Regions from separate parts of the Aeromicrobium changchenzhani genome, predicted to be linked through region 2. Evidence: riboswitches for the same ligand, from Rfam matches in the RefSeq annotation. Region 2 holds a riboswitch; the other holds the start of a gene.
The links. A riboswitch is a leader RNA that binds a small molecule or an ion and turns the genes downstream of it on or off. The one in region 2 is predicted to bind thiamine pyrophosphate.
Positions count from the first base shown of each region.

Region 1: it holds a riboswitch for thiamine pyrophosphate, as region 2 does, so the genes downstream of both, AC2YB9_RS01580 (ECF transporter S component) here and AC2YB9_RS13730 (TenA family protein) in region 2, are expected to answer to the same signal.

Region 1 covers NZ_CM172480.1:293,389-302,392, forward strand. Annotated here, with positions in the region: gene AC2YB9_RS01570 (NUDIX hydrolase family protein) at 1-315, opposite strand, end outside; gene AC2YB9_RS01575 (ankyrin repeat domain-containing protein) at 348-731, shown strand; TPP riboswitch at 838-947, shown strand; gene AC2YB9_RS01580 (ECF transporter S component) at 937-1,557, shown strand; gene AC2YB9_RS01585 (ABC transporter ATP-binding protein) at 1,563-2,951, shown strand; gene AC2YB9_RS01590 (energy-coupling factor transporter transmembrane component T) at 2,969-3,643, shown strand; gene AC2YB9_RS01595 (hypothetical protein) at 3,654-5,303, shown strand; gene AC2YB9_RS01600 (GntR family transcriptional regulator) at 5,385-5,747, shown strand; gene AC2YB9_RS01605 (MaoC family dehydratase) at 5,828-6,286, shown strand; gene AC2YB9_RS01610 (acyl-CoA dehydrogenase family protein) at 6,289-7,518, shown strand; gene AC2YB9_RS01615 (SDR family oxidoreductase) at 7,515-8,345, shown strand; gene AC2YB9_RS01620 (SGNH/GDSL hydrolase family protein) at 8,378-9,004, opposite strand, start outside.
Region 2 covers NZ_CM172480.1:2,719,734-2,728,737, reverse strand. Annotated here, with positions in the region: gene AC2YB9_RS13775 (IS110 family transposase) at 119-376, shown strand; gene AC2YB9_RS13770 (hypothetical protein) at 962-1,132, shown strand; gene AC2YB9_RS13765 (sulfurtransferase TusA family protein) at 1,239-1,463, opposite strand; gene AC2YB9_RS13760 (YeeE/YedE family protein) at 1,489-2,535, opposite strand; gene AC2YB9_RS13755 (hypothetical protein) at 2,822-3,271, opposite strand; gene AC2YB9_RS13750 (hypothetical protein) at 3,509-3,742, opposite strand; gene AC2YB9_RS13745 (ABC transporter ATP-binding protein) at 3,751-4,494, opposite strand; gene AC2YB9_RS13740 (ABC transporter permease) at 4,487-5,278, opposite strand; gene AC2YB9_RS13735 (ABC transporter substrate-binding protein) at 5,285-6,295, opposite strand; gene AC2YB9_RS13730 (TenA family protein) at 6,292-6,975, opposite strand; TPP riboswitch at 6,969-7,066, opposite strand; TPP riboswitch at 7,102-7,209, shown strand; gene thiO (glycine oxidase ThiO) at 7,199-8,353, shown strand; gene thiS (sulfur carrier protein ThiS) at 8,350-8,583, shown strand; gene AC2YB9_RS13715 (thiazole synthase) at 8,586-9,004, shown strand, end outside.

The sequences.
Region 1 (9,004 bases), 1.1 Mb from region 2:
GGCCACCGAGAACGGCACTGTGCTGACTGGCAACTGCGGAAAGGCAGTCGGTCCGAGATCTTTCTCGAGGTTTCGAAGCAGCGCGTCGCGGACTGATTCACCGTGCATGACGCGGCCTGAAACGAGCGTTCGGGTGAGTTCGCCAGTTGTTGCCGATCCGCGCAGCAGTATGCCGATTAGCTCGACATGGCCGAGTGCATCGATCCGTACGGGCACCGCTTCGACATACAGAATCGGCACTCGTGATCGCGTCTCCTCGAGTGCGATGTCGGAGAGCCAGCCGGGATTGGGATCGGGAGTGCGTACAGAAGCCATAACGCATTCTCGCAGTTGCTACGTTTCTTCCCATGACTGAAACGCCCGATGCGGACGCAATCGCTCTCGCGCAGCAACTCCTCGACGATGCGCGGGAGGGAAATGCCGAGCACCTGACGGCCTATTTGGACGCGGGAGTGCCGGTCGAATTGACCGATACGGCGGGCAACACCCTGCTCATGCTGGCGGCCTATCACGGTCATACGTCGATCCTGGCAGCACTTATCGAGCGCGGTGCGAACGTTGATGCGATCAATGATCGTGGCCAGTCGCCGATCGCCGGTGCATTGTTTAAAGGTGACGAAGAAGTTGTCGCACTGCTGCTCGCCGCGGATGCGGATCTCGATGTAGGCACGCCCTCGGGCCGGGCTGCAGCCGAGATGTTCGATCGCACGGACCTGCTGGGCGGTGTCTGAGCAACCGCATCGGCGGCTTGGGTTCAAGGGTCGTGGCAACACTCGGCAGGCTGAAAGGTTGCCCAGCCACCGCCGGGTCGGGTTGGCTTGAAGGAGGTACGCTGGACTCACATGACAGGGGAGCGCCTTGCAGACGGTGCTGAGAGTGCGGATCCACCGCAGACCCTTGAACCTGCTCCGGTTAGTACCGGCGAAGGGAGTCCGCATGACAACATCTGTGCAACCCTCCAAAGTCCGTGAGTTCTTTTCTTATCGGACCATCGATCTGGTCACCATCGCCACCTTGGGTGTCGCCTTCGGTGTCATCTTCTGGGGCTGGGGGAAGCTGTATGAGCCGATCAGCAACCTGCTCAACCTGAGCTATCCGCCATCGGCGGGTCTCATGGTTGGCCCCTGGCTGATGGCCGGTGTGGTGGGCGGTCTAATCGTCCGCAGAGCCGGCGCGGCGCTCGTGACCGAGATCATCGCGGCTGCTGTGTCCGCATTGGTTCCCGGCGGGACCCAATGGGGTATGAGCGTGCTGGTTTCGGGATTCTGGCAGGGCCTTGGCGCCGAATTGATTTTGGCGGTTTTCCTCTACAAACGCTTCGGCATCTTTGCGGCGGCGCTTGCTGGCATCTTGTCGGCGGCCTTCGAAGGCGCGTATGAATGGCAGGCCTATTACCCCGATTGGGAATGGCCCTACCGGTTTGCGCATCTGGGCTTCCTGGCTGTCTCGGGTGCCATCATCGCGGGTGCGGGTGGCTGGGCGTTGACGCGCGCGCTCGCCCGAGCTGGCGTGCTTGATTCCTTCGGGCCGGGGCGCGAAGCCAGTCCCGAGGTGTGACGTCCATGGCCGCCGGGGCTCGTTTCTGCGGGTTTTCCTGGCGGCCGCTCGGTCGTCGTGAGCCAGTGATCGCTGGCTTCGATCTCACCATCGAAGCTGGCGAGCGCGTCCTCATCACCGGGCCGAGTGGCGCCGGAAAATCGACCCTTTTGTATGCGCTTGCAGGCGCTCTGGGAACCACCATCGCCGGGGACAAGAGCGGTGACGTTGAGGTGGACGGCCGCATCGGCTTGCTATTGCAAAATCCCGGCGATGCCGTCGTCGCGGAGCGCATCGGACGCGATGTGGCATTCGGGCCAGAGAATCTCGGGTTGTCGCGAGTTGAGATCGCCCGGCGAGTGACCGCTGCGCTTGCGGCGGTCGGGCTCCCATACCGTGCAGATCACTTCACCACGGCACTGTCCGGCGGGGAACTCCAGCGGCTCGCGCTAGCCGGCGTACTCGCGATGGAGCCGCAGTTGTTGCTGCTTGATGAACCGACATCGATGCTTGATGAGATTAATGCGACGGCCGTACGACGGGCAATCATCGATGCTGCCGGCGATTCGACCCTCATCGTCGTCGAACATCACATCGGCCCGTGGCTGGAGCATGTTGATCGGGTCATCGTGCTCTCCAAGGATGGCTGCATAGTCAGCGATGGACCACCCACCTCGTTGACGGCGGCGAACCTTCCGGACGGTGTCTGGGCGCCCGGGCTGCCGACGCCAACGCCCTTGGAGATTCCCCAAGCGTTGGTTCAACCGCGCGCCGATCCGCTGCGCATCGCGCTGAGTGAGGTGAGCGTCGATCTGCGTACGCGCACTCTTCGCGGTGCCGAGACATCACATGCGCTGACCGCATTCAGCGCGGATCTCGAACCGGGCGCAATCACGGCGCTCAGAGGACCGAGCGGCGCGGGCAAATCCACGGCGCTGGCTACTTTCGCAGGCCTGCTCACACCACGATCGGGGACCGTCACCCCCCGCGTGAATGCTTGGCGATCACCGAAACTTGCCGGCGCAATCGGCTGGGTCCCACAAAATCCTGAGCACGGATTCCTCGCACGGACAGTCGCCGAGGAAGTCGAAAAAACCTCTGCGCGGCTCGGCACCGTAGTTGATACGGGTGCGCTGCTCGACGTATTCGGCCTCAGCGCTCTGGCTCAGTCCAGCCCCTATCGATTGTCCGGCGGTGAGCAGCGACGGCTAGCCCTTGCTGCTGCACTGGGGCATCGGCCAGGGGTGGTGCTCCTCGACGAGCCGACGGTCGGTCAGGACCGCAATACCTGGGCGGCGGTCGTTGGCTGGTTGAGTTCGGCCGCACGCGGGGGAGCTGCGACGGGTGTGGCGACCCATGATGGCCTCATCGAGAGCGATGTTGAGATCCAGCTAATGACGGGCCGGGCCGTATGAGGTCATGGATCGTGCGGGTGAACCCGCTCGTACTTATGTCGATCGGATTGTTCTCGCTGCTGGGATCATTCACTATCCGCGATCTGCAGATCGCACTCATCGCACTCGGCGTGTACGTCGTTGCGGCTGTCCTGCTGTTGCCGTCGTGGAAGTACCCCCTGCTGTGTTTGGCATTCACGTCAGTCGCGGCCTTATCAGTCGTCTACTCCACCTGGCGTGGCGGCGGTCATGATGAGCGGGAGGCGGTAACTGCTGGCGTTCGGATTGTCGTGCTTGCTTGGCCGGGCTCGGTTGCGCTCGGATTTGTCGACGCGGCGAGGCTGGCCGACTACCTTGCCCAAACGCTGCGCCTTCCGGCGCGTTTTGTTGCCGCCTTCTCCGCTGCGCTCCAGCGTTTTGCAAGTCTCGGCGCGTCGTGGCAACAGCTCGATCGGGCACGTCGGATTCGCGGTTTTGGGCCATCGCGCAATCCCATCGCTACGGGAGGCTATGCCGCGAACATGTCCTTCGGTTTGCTCGTCTCCGCATTGCGGGGGGCATCCCAGTCGGCGATCGCAATGGACGCCCGTGGCTTCGCAACCGCCCAGCATCGGACCTGGGCCGAGCCAGCGCTGTGGGCCCGGCTCGACCGGGTTGGCCTGGTCGTCGCGTTCGCCCTCGGCGCGGTAGCCCCCGTCCTGATGATTCTGTGACACTGGCGGCATGCGTATTCGAGGGGCTCTCACCAGCATTACTGTTCTTGCCCTGACACTGGGCGCGTGCGGCGCTAAGGCCGATCCCGGCCAGGAAAGTTCGGTCTCATATGCCGGTTACACCGCGGACAAGCCGGATCTGATTGGTCTGAAGTCCGCCGTCGTCACGCTCGCCAACGGAAACAAGTTGGCTGTTGTGTTGCCGAACAAGAAGCGGGCCATGATCCAGCGCTTCTCCGCGGCGGCACGAAAATGGACCAAGCCGGCCCTCCTTTACACCGCGGTGGCTCGTGAGTGCGGTGATGTCGAGGTCGCTACGGGTGGTAAAACCGTTGCTGTCCTGCTCTCCTGCGATGTGGATTACGCCGAGGATCAGGCGCCGACGAAGAGCGTCGCCCTCGTCAGCACCGACCTTAGGACGTGGCATCGTCAAACTCTTGCCGGCGAATCGGCCGGCAGGGTAGGGGTGTCACCGCGAGGGAAGTACGCGGTGTTCAGCGCCGACAGTAATTGGCACCCGCTGAGATGGAGCGCAGCTGGCTTCACCCCGATCGCAATCAAGGACACCGGTAACAACACAGGCCTCGTGATCGCCAATGACGATGGGCGCATCGCCGTCGCCGATGCCGATCCGAAGGCCAAGAATTGCACGCTCAGGTTCCAGTACGCCGCCAGCAGTGCCTCAGTCATCCTCGATCCGACCGGTAAGTATGGCGAGTGCAGCGACCTCATTCTCGATCTGTTGGATGCCAACACGGTGCTGGCCGGAGGTGGCCTCGCTGGCGACGACTTCACGTTGGCCCGTGACAAGAACGACCGCTGGTCGGTCAAACACATCGCACCGGTCAATGCCCCGGGGCTCAAGAACTATTCGGACAATCCGAAGACCGCAATCAGCTCCGAGATCTTCGCGATCACAGATGGCACGCTGATCTCGATTGGTTCGCCCGACCGCCGTCACATTGACGTCCAGACCTATGACGCTGCCGCCGGGCGGTGGCGCAAACCGGCGACCGTATATGACCGGGGATTTCCCGGCTGTACGAGCCTCGGCTTGGATAACGTCGACCGCCGTGCGGTCTTCGGGTTCGAGATCACCTGTTACCCGACGGCTCATGTCAACGGTTCCTACCGACCGAACGTCAAGGGTGATATCGGCTCCGCGGCGCCATACGACGGTCGGATGATTCTGATCAGTCGTGACGGTTCTGACTGGGATCACTATGAGCTCGGCACCCGTTCGGCGGTGTGGTCAGACGACGGTTCGTACGTGCTGATTCCCGGCAATCCGGTCAGATTGGTCGGGGCAGGCGAGGCAACTAAGTTGGGTCCTGGTGACGGTCCATGCGACACGTTCTTCGTGACTAACGGTGGTACGGCATACCGAATAGGCGACGCCGATGGTACGCACCGTGGCTGGCCGACGACGCTGCAGAAAGCCGACGGCAAGTCTTGGCAGGCGGTTGGCCCGGTGCCGGTCTCGCCACCGAAATCGGGCGCCTGCGTCTACGCCAACAATGAAGGCTTCGAAGGTCATCTGTCCTGGACCTACTGGCGTAGGTACGCGTTCGCGCCCGGCTATGACGGCAGCAGCAAGATGTGGCTCGAAGTCCGCCCGGCCGGCGACTCTTGGAAAGTGGTCAAGAGCGATCAGGGCTGACGGAGTTCATGATTGTTGTCCGAGTTGGGACCGAGTGATTTGCTTGAGCGAGCAATTCGACGAAGTAGAGAGCAGCCTGCCGTGAGTTTTTGGATAGATCCGAATGCGCTGACGCCCCCGTATGAACAGCTTCGTGAGCAGTTGCTGGCCCAGATTGCGTCGGGAGAGTTGGCTGCTGGAGCCAAATTGCCAACGGTGCGTGGACTTGCCGAAGAGCTTGGACTGGCGCCGAACACCGTCGCTAAGACTTACCGGGAACTCGAACGCCTTGGTGCGGTCGAAACCCGTGGTCGGCGCGGCACCGTCGTGCGATCGGCGCTGCCGCAGGCTGATCTGGCGGCGAGCATTGCGGCGCGCGAGTTCGCTTTCCGTATGCATGATCTGGGTCTGTCGACCGCGGCTGCGCTCGCTCTAGCCGAAGCAGCTCTGGCAGAGTCTCGATAGTCACCGAAGGGTCTGGCGCAAGCAGGTTCCGTACCGTAGGCTGCAACTAAGCAAGCGCTTAGCAAACCTTCGGAGGACTCATGCGCACATTTGAGAGCGTCGCGGCCTTTGCCGCCGCAGTCGGTGAAGACATCGGCACCAGCGACTGGTTGACGGTCACCCAAGAACAGATCAACCTGTTCGCAGATGCGACCGGCGATCATCAGTGGATCCACGTTGATCCCGAGCGTGCTGCGACTGGCCCTTTCGGCACGACAATCGCGCACGGCTACCTGACGCTGTCGCTGCTTCCGGTGCTGCTCGAGCAAACCTATTCCGTCGAGAATGTCGCGATGGGCATGAACTATGGCGCCAACAAGGTCCGGTTCCCCGCTCCGGTGCCAGTCAATTCGCGGCTCCGCGCCTCGGCGAAACTGCTCGAGGCCACGCCGATTGCGATTGGTACGCAATTCGTCCTGCAGGTTGCCGTCGAACGCGAGGGCACCGAGAAGCCGGTCTGTATTGCCGAAGTCGTCTACGTGATGGCAGGGGCGAACTAGCCATGGATTTCGGTTTTGACGCAAAGACCCTTGCCCTTGTCGCACGCGTCGAGGACTTCATGGCCGCGGAGGTCTATCCCGCCGAAGCGGTCCTGAGCGAGCAGATTGAGCAGGCAATCAAAGCCGATTCCTGGGACCGGCCTGCGATCATTGGGGAAGTCCGGGCGAAGGCGAAGGCTGCCGGCCTGTGGAACTTCTTCCAGCCGCAGGGAGCCGATGGCAGCGCCGGTCTGACCAATGTGCAATATGCCGCGATTGCGGAGATCACCGGTCGCAGCCCGCAACTCGGTCCCGCCGCGTTCAACTGCGCGGCACCCGACACCGGCAACATGGAAGTGCTGACGATGTTCGGCACCGAGGAGCAGAAGCAGAAGTGGTTGGAACCGCTGCTGGCCGGCTCGATCCGCTCCGCCTTCGCGATGACCGAGCCGCGTGTCGCGTCGTCGGATGCAACCAATGTCGAGCTCAGCATCATTCGCGATGGCGATGACTATGTCATCAACGGCCGCAAGTGGTGGATCACCGGCGCGATGAACCCCGAGTGCAAAATCTTCATCGTCATGGGCAAGACCGACCCCGACGCTGATCGACACCGTCAGCAATCAATGATTCTGGTCGAACGCGACACCCCCGGCCTGGAGATCATGCGCGGAATGCATGTCTTCGGCTATCACGACCGGGATCATGGCGGCCACGCCGAGATCAACTTCGACAACGTACGAGTTCCGGCCAGCAATCTCATCGGTGGCGCGGGTGAAGGCTTCGCGATTGCCCAAGCGCGGCTCGGGCCCGGCCGAATCCACCATTGCATGCGCTCAATTGGCATCGCCGAGCGTGCCATCGAGTTGATGTGCGCTCGGGCCTCCGAACGAATTGCCTTCGGCAAGCCGTTGGCCGAGCAAGGCGTCATCCGAGACTGGATCGCCGAGTCCCGGGTCAAGGTCGAACAGTTGCGACTGCTGGCACTCAAGGCGGCTTGGCTCATGGACAGCCAAGGCAACAAGGCCGCTCACACGGAGATTCAGGCGATCAAGATTGCGACGCCCGAGACGGTCCAATGGATCCTCGACAAGGCGATGCAAACCCATGGTGCAGCAGGCGTCAGTCAGGACTTCCCGTTGGCTGAATGGTTCGCCGGTATGCGCACGCTGCGCTTCGCCGACGGGCCGGACGAGGTGCACAAGAATGCACTTGCCCGCAATGAACTCAAACGCCAAGCGCGACGAGCATGACCGATCCCTTGCAGATCGATGCAGGGACCAACGCAATTGTCACCGGTGCAGCAAGCGGAATCGGCGCGGCGATCGCGCAACGCCTGCTCGAACGCGGCGCGTCGGTCGTAATCGGCGATCTCGATGCAACCCAGTTGGCGACAACTGCTGACCGGTTTGCCGTCGACCATCCGGGCCGGGTCACCGCTGTCGCCGGCGACGCTTCGGATGCGGAGCACGTGGCGGCGTTGATCGACGCCGCCGGAACAGCCGATCTATTCGTCGCTAACGCCGGAGTGTTCACGGGCTTTGGACTTGACGCAACTGATGCCGAGTGGGCGCTGTCGTGGGACGTCAATGTTATGGGCCACGTGCTCGCGGCCCGCGCACTCATTCCCGGGTGGTTAGACTCTGCTGATACCGACCGGGTCGGCGGCTGTTTCGTCAGCACGGCCTCGGCCGCCGGCCTGCTGACCCAACTCGGTTCGCCGACCTACTCGGTCACCAAGCACGCGGCCGTGGGCTTCGCCGAATGGCTTGCCGCGACGTATGGCGACCGCGGCGTACAGGTCTGCTGTCTGTGCCCGATGGGCGTACGAACAAATATGCTCGTTGAGGGTGAGACCAGCACCGACGACGACGCGCGACTTGGGATGAAGTCGGTGACCAGCGCCGGTCGAACGCTCGACCCGCTCGATGTCGCCGACGCATTGTTGGCAGCGATCGCGGCTGGCACTTTCCTCGCATTACCGCATCCCGAAGTCGGCACGATGTACACCAACAAAGCCGCAGATCAAGATCACTGGATCAGCGGCATGCAGCGCTTCCGCAGATCACTGGAGCAGTAGAGCTGGCCGCTGCGCGGGGCGGTTCAGCCTGCTTAGCGTCGCGCGATCGCCTCAGCCATGATCTCGGCCATGCCGGCATAACCCCGATCATTGGGGTGGAAGTGATCGGCGGAGAGTTTGCCCTTCCACTTGCGCGTGCGTGGATCGCGGCACTCAGCCAAAACGAGTCCGCGCGCCTCGACCGCCCTGTCGAGGATTCGGTTGAACTCATGTGCGGCAGCCTGCGGACCCGGCTGGTTGGCAATCACGGTGCCGGCCGGCAACCTGTCGACGAGCTGCCGGAGCGAGTTTGGCAGGGCGGGACGGAAGCGTCGATTGAGGACGTCGTTGCTGCCAATGATGACGGTCACTAGATCGGGCTGGACGTCGAGGGACTCCATCATCGGAATCTGGCGTTCGAGGAGGTCATTGACCCGGCCCCCGTAGAACGACAGGTTGACCAATCGGTGCTCGGGAAGCCGCTCGGCGAGCTGTCCCGCCCAGCCGCGGTCGTACCCGCTGGCGCCGACGCTCTGCGCCATCGAGTCACCGAGAACGACCCACAACGGGCCGGATTCGGCGAGCGCCACGCGATTTTGCTGCTCCCATCGGTGAGCGTAGGGCTCGATCTGAGCCTGGACCGTGCGAACACCACGCAGCACCTTGCCTGCGAGTGTCAC
Region 2 (9,004 bases):
TCCACCGCAATCCAACGGCTCGCAGCCGTCGCAAAACGAAGGGCTTGATTGGGTGCTCCAGAGGAGACTGCCCAACTCGTAGTAGCAATACCCACCTCGCCGTCCATTCGGGAACGAAGTGAGGCAGGAGAACGCTACGGCGAACGTGATCATCGGGGTCGATCCCCACAAACAATCGGCCACGATCGAGGTTGTGGATCGACGAGAGAAGCTGCTCGGGTCGGGTCGTTTCACCACCGACCAGCCCGGCTACGAAGCGATGCGGGTTTATGTGAAGGCTTGGCCGGATCGGGTCTGGGTGATCGAGGGCAGCAATGGCGCCGGCCGTCGGCTCGCTCAACGGTTACTTGAAGCTGGCGGAGCGTGCCGGCGATGATCCGGGGGGAGAACGCCGGCCTAGCTGGCCGTGCTGCTGGACGGTTGTCTGTGTCGCTCGGGACGCTCCTGCACAAGGGGAGCGGTGCGGCTTAGGGCGGCGCAGCTTATGAGCCGGCCACGCACAGCCGGCAGGTGGGGGAGTGCGGCCGCCCAATGAACGGGCTGCCGCTAGTGGACCGCCTTTGGCGGGCTCACCTGGTGGGTGTCCTTGCCTAGCATCGCCGTTCTCCGCATCAAGTCCGACCTACAGTCCCCGCCGGTCGACACCGTATTCGGCGCTGCGCTTATTTCCTCATACTTTCTCTCCCGTCGCGGCACACGGTCTTGACCCGGAGCCTCGGATGGCGATGCGACAGCCGTCTTAACGGTCAGGCAGCAAAGCAGCCGACCGGCACACGTCGGACACCACGAGATAAGGACCCGCGAGCATGACACCCACTGATTGTTTCCCGGCCGAATACTTCCCGAGCGCGACGCGCACGGGAGTGAAATCCCTCAACGAGGTGAAGGACAGCCCTACATAGCGGCACGCGATCGAATCTCCACCATCGCCCTCACCGGCCGGCTCGCACACGATCCGACCGTGTTCGACAACCTGACCGAGTTCGTCGTCTTGTCGAACCGGAGCAAACAAGACCAGAGCGGTGAATGGGCCGATACCGACACGTCGCGGTTCACGATCAAAACATTCCGCACCCTTGCGACCAAGGCCGGCGAAACGCTTACCAAAGCCAACGCATCACTGGTCGTCTGATCGGTGCGCACGGGGACAAGGTCAAGGACAGAAAGCTTCAGATCAGGCATGACTTGTTCAACGCCTCACCCGCCCAGAATCTTCACCGCCGCGGCGCCAATCTTGGCTACCGCTTCTGTACGGTGATGGTCCAACTCGCATCGCCAACGCGCTCGTAGTTCGTCACCGGGTAACCCTCCTCCGCCGCCCACCGAGGGATCGCATCGCTGGCTTGTGTGCAATCGAAGTTGATGACGAGTTCTTCGCCGATAGCAAGTGTGCTGATCGCCTCTTTGGCGTCAATGAGTGGGAATGGGCACACCTGTCCCGCTGTTTCGAGTGTTACTGACATTTCTTTTACTCCCTTTCAGTTTCGTTCATGCATCAATGCGTTCGCCCGCTGATGCGGGTTTCGTGCGCAGAATCGTTTGGTATGCGGCACCGCCGGTCCCCAACACCATGAAGGCGAGGGCGACCCAGCCTTGAAGCGAAAACGTCGCGGTTTTGACCATCCCGTTGCCGATCGTGCAACCGCCGGCCAAGGATGCGCCGATCCCCATGCCTGCTCCGCCAAAAGCTGAACGCACGATCGTTTGCGCATCGGGCACACGGAGCCTGAACTCTCCACTTGCCTTGGCTGCAATGAACGACCCCAACAAAATGCCGACGACAAGGCAGACACCCCAATCCACCAAGGTCAGATCTCCACTCACCAAGAAATTGATGAGATTTGCTGACGGTCCGGTGATACCCAAACCACTGTTGCGGCCGGTAGCTGAACTCAATGGCCATGCGGCGATCGCAATGATTCCAATCACCACTGCCGAACCGTAGGCAGTCCACGGCTTTTCGGCCAGCAGGTAACGCAACCCGGTGTGCTTGGCCGGAAGCGTTGCCATGGCCAGGCCAGGTTTTGTCTGGTGATGGCGTACCCAAGCAGCAACGACGAGAACTAGCAGAGCTACCAGGATCCATGGTGAGATTCCAAGCGCACCGTGCACAGTGGTGGTCTCGAGGACGGGCCTTTGGATCGCATCGTTGACCGGCGCCAGGGCACCCGTTTTGGTGATCGCCGCGAAAACGGCATAACCGGTGAGGGCGATCCAACTCCCGATCAGGCCCTCCCCCGCTCGGTAATAGGTACCGGTTGCGCAGCCGCCGGCATACACGATCGAATAACCAAAGATGAATCCGCCGACGATCGTGGCTAGCCAGGGAAACGGTTTATCGACCAACGTGATGATGCCCATCGAATCGAGGGCAAACACTCCGACACTTTGGATGGCGACCACCAACATAAAGGCGGAGAACCAGCGCGAATTTTTATTGACCCAGAGGTCGCGGAATGCGCCGGTGACGCAGAATCTGCCGCGCTGCATGGCATAGCCAAGGGCGGCGCCGAGGATGAGGCCGGTGAAGATCATGAGGGTACTTCCGAATTCGTATGAGGCATGCGTCAGCATGCGAAGTGAGCCCGTGTGGGCCCGAGGTGATATGAGCCCGTTGCGTTGATCAGTCAGCGACAGAGGGCGCTGCTGGAAAGCATCAGGTCAATATGGCGCCGGGCATAAAGGACCGTGGATTCCCCTAGATGGATGCGCCGTGTGCATCCCCGACCGTTGCGCATACGCGACAGACTATGGGTGACCAAGCATGCACGCGGGGCCGCGACAGATCGTGAGACGACGAACCAACGCCTGCCAATCGGTGCTAGCGCGTGACAGTTGAGGTCTTGATGACCTTGTTGGCAGAGAATACGGCGTTCACCTTGGTCGGCTTGCCCGATTTTGCTTTCGCGCAGTAGGAGAACGTTTCACCAAGGCGCGCATGCGGTTGCCCGGCCTCAACGAGAACTGTCTGAACTCCCGATCCTTTCTTCATCGCGCGCAGGTCTGATTCTTTCTTCATCAAGGCTGGTTGGCGGCAAACATCGTTGGATACTCCGTCGGCACGTTCCCACATTTGCAGGAAAGCTTCGGGACCGCGCTCCATGTCGTCGACAATCGACTCGCCGCCGATCTTGCGCAGATCTTCGATCCAATTGGGATAGAGCCCATAATGGGCCACTCCATCTTTGTTGACGTCATAGACACGCTCGCCACTGACCTGTCGATCAACCGCGACTCGGCGCCGTAGCCAAGCCAAAGTAGTAGCGGCCATCGGCCCAGTCGAGGTGCTTCGTCCACTTGTCGATGAAGCCGGTGCTGTCCCCGGCATAGGGTGTCACGACGCCACCGAGACGGTAGATGCGCGATATGCATCAGGCGTCGACCACGAATGACTCGAAACGACACCCGGGTAGTTGAGGTCCTCCATCAGGTCAAGTGATGAAACCCGGCCCTTGCTCCTCGAGCGCATCTGGGCGCTTCGTGACAACCTCTCCGCCTACGACGCTGGCTACGTCGCGCTCGCCGAATCTCTTGACTGCTCCGTCGTCACCGCAGGCGCGCGGATCAGTCGCGCTCCCGGCATTCGCTGCCCAATCACGGTAGTGCCCCGGTAATTGATCGGCAGCTGGACATCGTCCGGTTGGACGATCGCGTCGGCTTCGATCTCGATGCGGCCGAGCCGCCGGTCCAGCCCCGCAGAATGATCCCGACCTGGCAACATCAAGGCGTCCCTGGCTGCCACTCAGTTACTCAGCGTAGGCGGCCGAGAAGGTCGGCTTCGATTCGCAAGAACTCAGGATCACTTAGTGTGCTGAGATTTCGCGGCCGCGCGAGGTTGATCGTGACCTCTCGTGCCACTCTTGTCGGTCGTGGACTGAGCACGATGATCCGGTCCGATAGGTAGATTGCCTCGCGGATGTCGTGGGTCACCATGAGGACGGTCCACCGGTGCTGCTGCCAGACCTCTTGGATCCAGTCCTGCATGGACATTCGGGTGAGCGCGTCGAGGGCGCCGAACGGTTCGTCGAACAGCAATACTTGACGTTCCTGCAGCACGGTTCGAAGCAGGGCCGCTCGCTGGCGCATGCCTCCGGAGAGTTCGCCGGGAAGTGCGTCTTCGAATCCCGCCAAACCGAACGTAGCAAACATCGCTCGTGCACGCGCTCGCGCTTCTCGTTTTGGTACGCGTTGTACTTCCAGCCCCAACGCGGCGTTTTGCGCCACGGTGCGCCACGGGAAGAGGAGGTCCTTCTGCGGCATGTAGGCGCAGTGCCCCGTGGTGCCCGTCGAATCCGCGCCGTCGATGAAGATCGTACCGCCGTCGACTTGCAACAGCCCGGCGATCGCGTTGAACAGCGTGCTCTTGCCGCAGCCGCTCGGTCCCACGATCGAGACGAACTCACCGGGCCGGGCGGTGAAAGACACGCCATCGAGGACCGACCGGTCGCCAAACGAGTAGCGGACACTCGCCAGTTGGATGCGGTGCTCAGCCATGGCTGCCCTCCTTGGACTCGCGATGCCAGGGGATAGCCAGGCGCTCGACGACATAGGTGAAGGCAAACAATGCGACGCTCAGCACCGCGGTGGCGACGACGGCCGCGAGCACGAGATCGGTGCGGAACGAGTTCTTCTGCAGAGCCATATAGATGCCCAGTCCGCTGACGGCGCCGACATACTCGGCGAAGATCGCGCCGACGACGGCATAGGTGATCCCGATCCGCAGCGCTGTGAAGAAGCGTGGCAGCGCGGCGGGGAGGCGTACATAACGGAATCGTTGCCATGGCGAAGCCCCCATACTCTGCAGTAGTGCTGTGGCCTGCGGGCCAGCCGCCGAGAAACCCTCGATCAGGCCCAGAGTGATCGGAAAGAAAGTCACCAGCGTGATGACGAGGACCTTCGGCAGCAGCCCGAATCCGAACCACATGATCATGAGCGGCGCAATCGCGATGATCGGAAGCGTCTGCGAGACAACAAGCAGCGGTATGACCGCGCGTCGTAGCCACGGCAAGAAGTCGACACATATTGCGATGATCCAGCCGAACACGAGAGAGACACCAAACCCTACAAGCGTGACGAACAGCGTCGCCCGAGTGTTTAGCCATAACGGTTCCCGGTTGACCCAGCCCTGCTGCGCCACCCGGATCGGCGACGGCAGGAGCCGCGCTTCGATGCCCTGCGCCCAGACGTAGGTCTGCCAGATCAGCAACACCGCAGCGAGCGCGATGGCCGCCGGTAAAATGGTGCGGGCAGTCGTTCTGCCCTTTTCGACGATATGCACCCGGGGCTATTTCGACAGGTAGTCGTTGGTGAAGTACGCCGACCAGTCGGGCCGTTCGGTGATCGTGGTGCCGTCTTCATCGGTGAGGATGCCGTTCTCTAAGAGGAAGTCGGCATAGCCGCTCCACTGATTGAGGGTCTGCGTCCCAACGGTGCCGTCATCGGCCTTGAGGTAGTCCGATGACAGCTCGGCTTGGCTCTCCTGCACGAGCTTCTTGTCGGCGAACGTGCCCGGATTTGCCGCGATTAGGATCGTTGCGGCGGCGGCCGGGTCATTCGCCGCAAAGGCGTAACCCTTCTGCAGGGCGCCGACGAATGCGCGTGCCTGCTTCGGATGCTTCTGAAGCCAGTCGCGGTTCGCGTCGATCACGATCGCGTAGGCATCGGGGAAGCCGAAATCGGTGTACTTGAAATACTTCATCGGTGTGCCGTTGTGCTCGGCGGCGAATCCTTCCCAGACGAGGAATGGGATGGTGAAGTCAACCTTGCCCGAATAGAGCGCCTCGTATGCCGACGTGCCCAGCGTGACTGTCTTGAACTCACCCTTGCCGCCGTCATTCTTGATAACTTGGCTCAGCGCCGGCTGCTCATACGGGGCACCGAAACCTGCGTATGTCTTGCCGTCCAAGTCCCGCGGCCGGGTGATCGTGTCGTCGTCGGCGCGAACCCCGATGGCTGTCGCCCAATGTTGCAACGGCGCCATCACCGAGATCACGTCGGCACCGCTGGCCTGTGCCAGCACGGAAGCATCGTGGAAACTCACGCCGAACTCGGCATTGCCCGCGTCGATGAGCTGGTCGGGCTGGGTTTCGTTGTAGGGGAGAACCCTGACGTCGATGCCAGCGTCCTCGAAGTATCCTTCGCTGAGTGCCACATATAGACCGGTGTGGTTCGTGTTGGGCGTCCAATCGAGCGCGAAGCGGACCGTCGCCCCAGTTGATTCCGGGCCCTGTGCACAGCTTGTGAGTGCGAGAGTCAGAGTGAGCGCGGCGCCAAGGCCACGGATGACGGTCCTCACACGGTCGGCCAGGGCTGGCGCTGGAAGGCACTGTGCCAGAACAGCAGCTCGTACCGGGTTGCGGTGGCAAACGTATCAGCCATCGCCTCGCGTTCGGTCTTTGTTGCCGTGGCAGCGGCTTCATCGACTGTTCGACGGGCGGTGCGTACCGCTGCCTGGAATTCTTCGCCGTCATAGGTCGCCACCCAGGTGGCATACGGGTGGTCGGGGTCGGTGGCCAACAGTGCGGAGGCGCTTCTTGCCAGCCGCGCACCGACGTGGGCGTAGATCCAAAAACACGGCAGGACCGCGGCGGCGGCCACCGGATAGGGCGCTGTCGCCGCGGTAGCCACGAGATACGACACATAACCTAGGCACGTCGGCGAGTGTTCCTCGACAATGTGCGGGTCCGAGATCTGGGTGAGGATCCCGCTGTGCAAGGTTGTTTCCACCACCGCCGCGGTATGCGCTGACGATGCCCAGAATGCGGCGGCTTCGGGGTGCGGGGCACGGGCGGCGAGCAAGGCGAGCGCCTTCGCGTAGCCGGCCAGGTACAACGCATCTTGGCGGACGTAGAAAGCGAAGTCGTCGAGCGGCAGAGTGCCCGCGCCGAGGTGTTCGAGGAATTCGAGCTCGTCGATCGCGCGGCGGAGGTCGGCGGTGCCGGCCCACAGGTCATCGGTGAATGTAACTACGGCCATAGCCGTGACATCCCTTCGCCAGTATTAACTGCATCAGGTTCGCGGGTGTCATCTCAGCTCCGCCGGTTGCGGGGCACCCCGTGTCATTACCCGGCGACGCTAGCACAGGGTCGTAGCGGCGTAGGGTGGGTGCTGCGCGGGAGCCTGGCGACGATCTGGGCTGAGAGGGCACTTTGGCCGACCGCTGAACCTGATCTGGATCATGCCAGCGAAGGGAGCATTCATGAGGACTTCGACCACCGACGTCTTGGTCGTTGGCCAAGGTGTGGTGGGCGCGATCGCCGCGTGGCGAGCCCGTGTAGCAGGCCTGACCGTGGCGTGTTTGGATCCGCGACCCGGCGATGGCGCCTCGTATGCTGCGGCAGGCATGCTGGCGCCCGTCACCGAGGCCAACTTCGCAGAACACGACCTTGTACGACTCAACGTTGCATCGGCGGCCGCGTGGCCCGTCTTCGCGGCCGAGGTCGAGCACACCTCCGGGACTGACATCGACTTTCGAACCAGTGGCATCTTGACAGTCGCCTATGACGCTGGCGACGCCCAAGAACTGCTGCGGCTACGAGACATGCAGCGCCGTTGGGGCCTGGAGGCCCATGAGTTGACCATCGCAGAGGCGCGCGCCCGCGAACCGCTGCTCGGGCCCCGCATCGCCGGCGCCTACTGGGTTCCCGGCGACCACCAGGTCGATCCGCGTTCCCTGCACCGCGCGCTGTCTCAGATCCTGCGCGACCTAGGCGTCGAAACCATTCGCGTCGCGGCCGATCGTCTCCTGGTCGATGCCAGCGGGGCCGTGACCGGAGCCGTCGACACCGACGGCGTCGCCTATCTGGCGGAGCGCGTCGTGGTCGCTGCGGGTCACGCCGCGCGGTCCATCGTGGCTCCACTCGCGCACATCACCGCCCCTACGCGAGCGGTCAAGGGTCAGATCATCCGTCTTGACGGTCGCGATATGGACTGGATCGGCGCGGCGCGCATCGTACGAGGGTTCGTGCAGCAACGCCCCATCTACGTCGTGTGGCGCCCCGGCGGCGAGATCATCATCGGCGCCACGTGCGAAGAGCTACCCGATGACCGCCAGTCCACCGTCGGCGGTGTCTTTGGGTTGTTGCGCGATGCGCGAGCAATCATCCCCGGCCTGGACGAGGTGCCGATCGCCGCCCTCGACGCGCGCGCCAGGCCCGGTACGCCCGACAACCTGCCGCTGCTGGGGCAGACCGCCACGCCGGGACTGATCCTGGCCACCGGCCACTACCGCAACGGCATACTGCTGTCGGCGCTCACGTCCTCGGCGTGCGATGACATCTTCGCCGAGCGCCCGCTCGACGACCTGTGGTCGATGGCCGACCCGATGAGATTCACCGTGAAGGAGCCTGCATGAGCACCATGACCGTCGTCATCAACGGCAAAGAGCACCCACTCGCCACCGAGGCCTCCCTTGACATGATCGTCGCCGAGTTCGCCCCCGGCACCACCCTTGTGGGTGGCGGCAGTCTCCGCGGCGTTGCCGCCGCCGTCAACCAATCCGTGGTCCCGCGGGGCGCGTGGGCCTCGACGGCCGTACACGCCGGCGACCACATCGAGATCGTGCAGGCAGTTCAGGGAGGATGACCATGACTCATAAACCCATGTACATAGCCGGCGTGCGCTTCGACTCACGGCTCGTGATGGGAACCGGAGGAGCATCAAGCCTGCTCGGACTGGAGCGGGCACTGTTAGCTTCGGGCACCGAGCTGACCACGATCGCCATGCGTCGCGTGCAGACCGGCGACGAGGGCTCCATCTGGGACCTGCTGGAACGCAATGGCATCAAGGCGCTGCCCAACACCGCTGGCTGCTTTTCGGCCAAGGAGGCGGTCCTGACCGCTCGGCTTGCACAGGAAGCGTGTGCAACCAACTGGGTCAAGCTCGAAGTCATCGCCGACGACATCACGCTGCTCCCCGATCCCATCGAGCTCCTCAAGGCCGCCGAGCAGCTCGTGGCAGATGACTTCGTGGTGCTGGCCTACACCAACGACGACCCGATCATCGC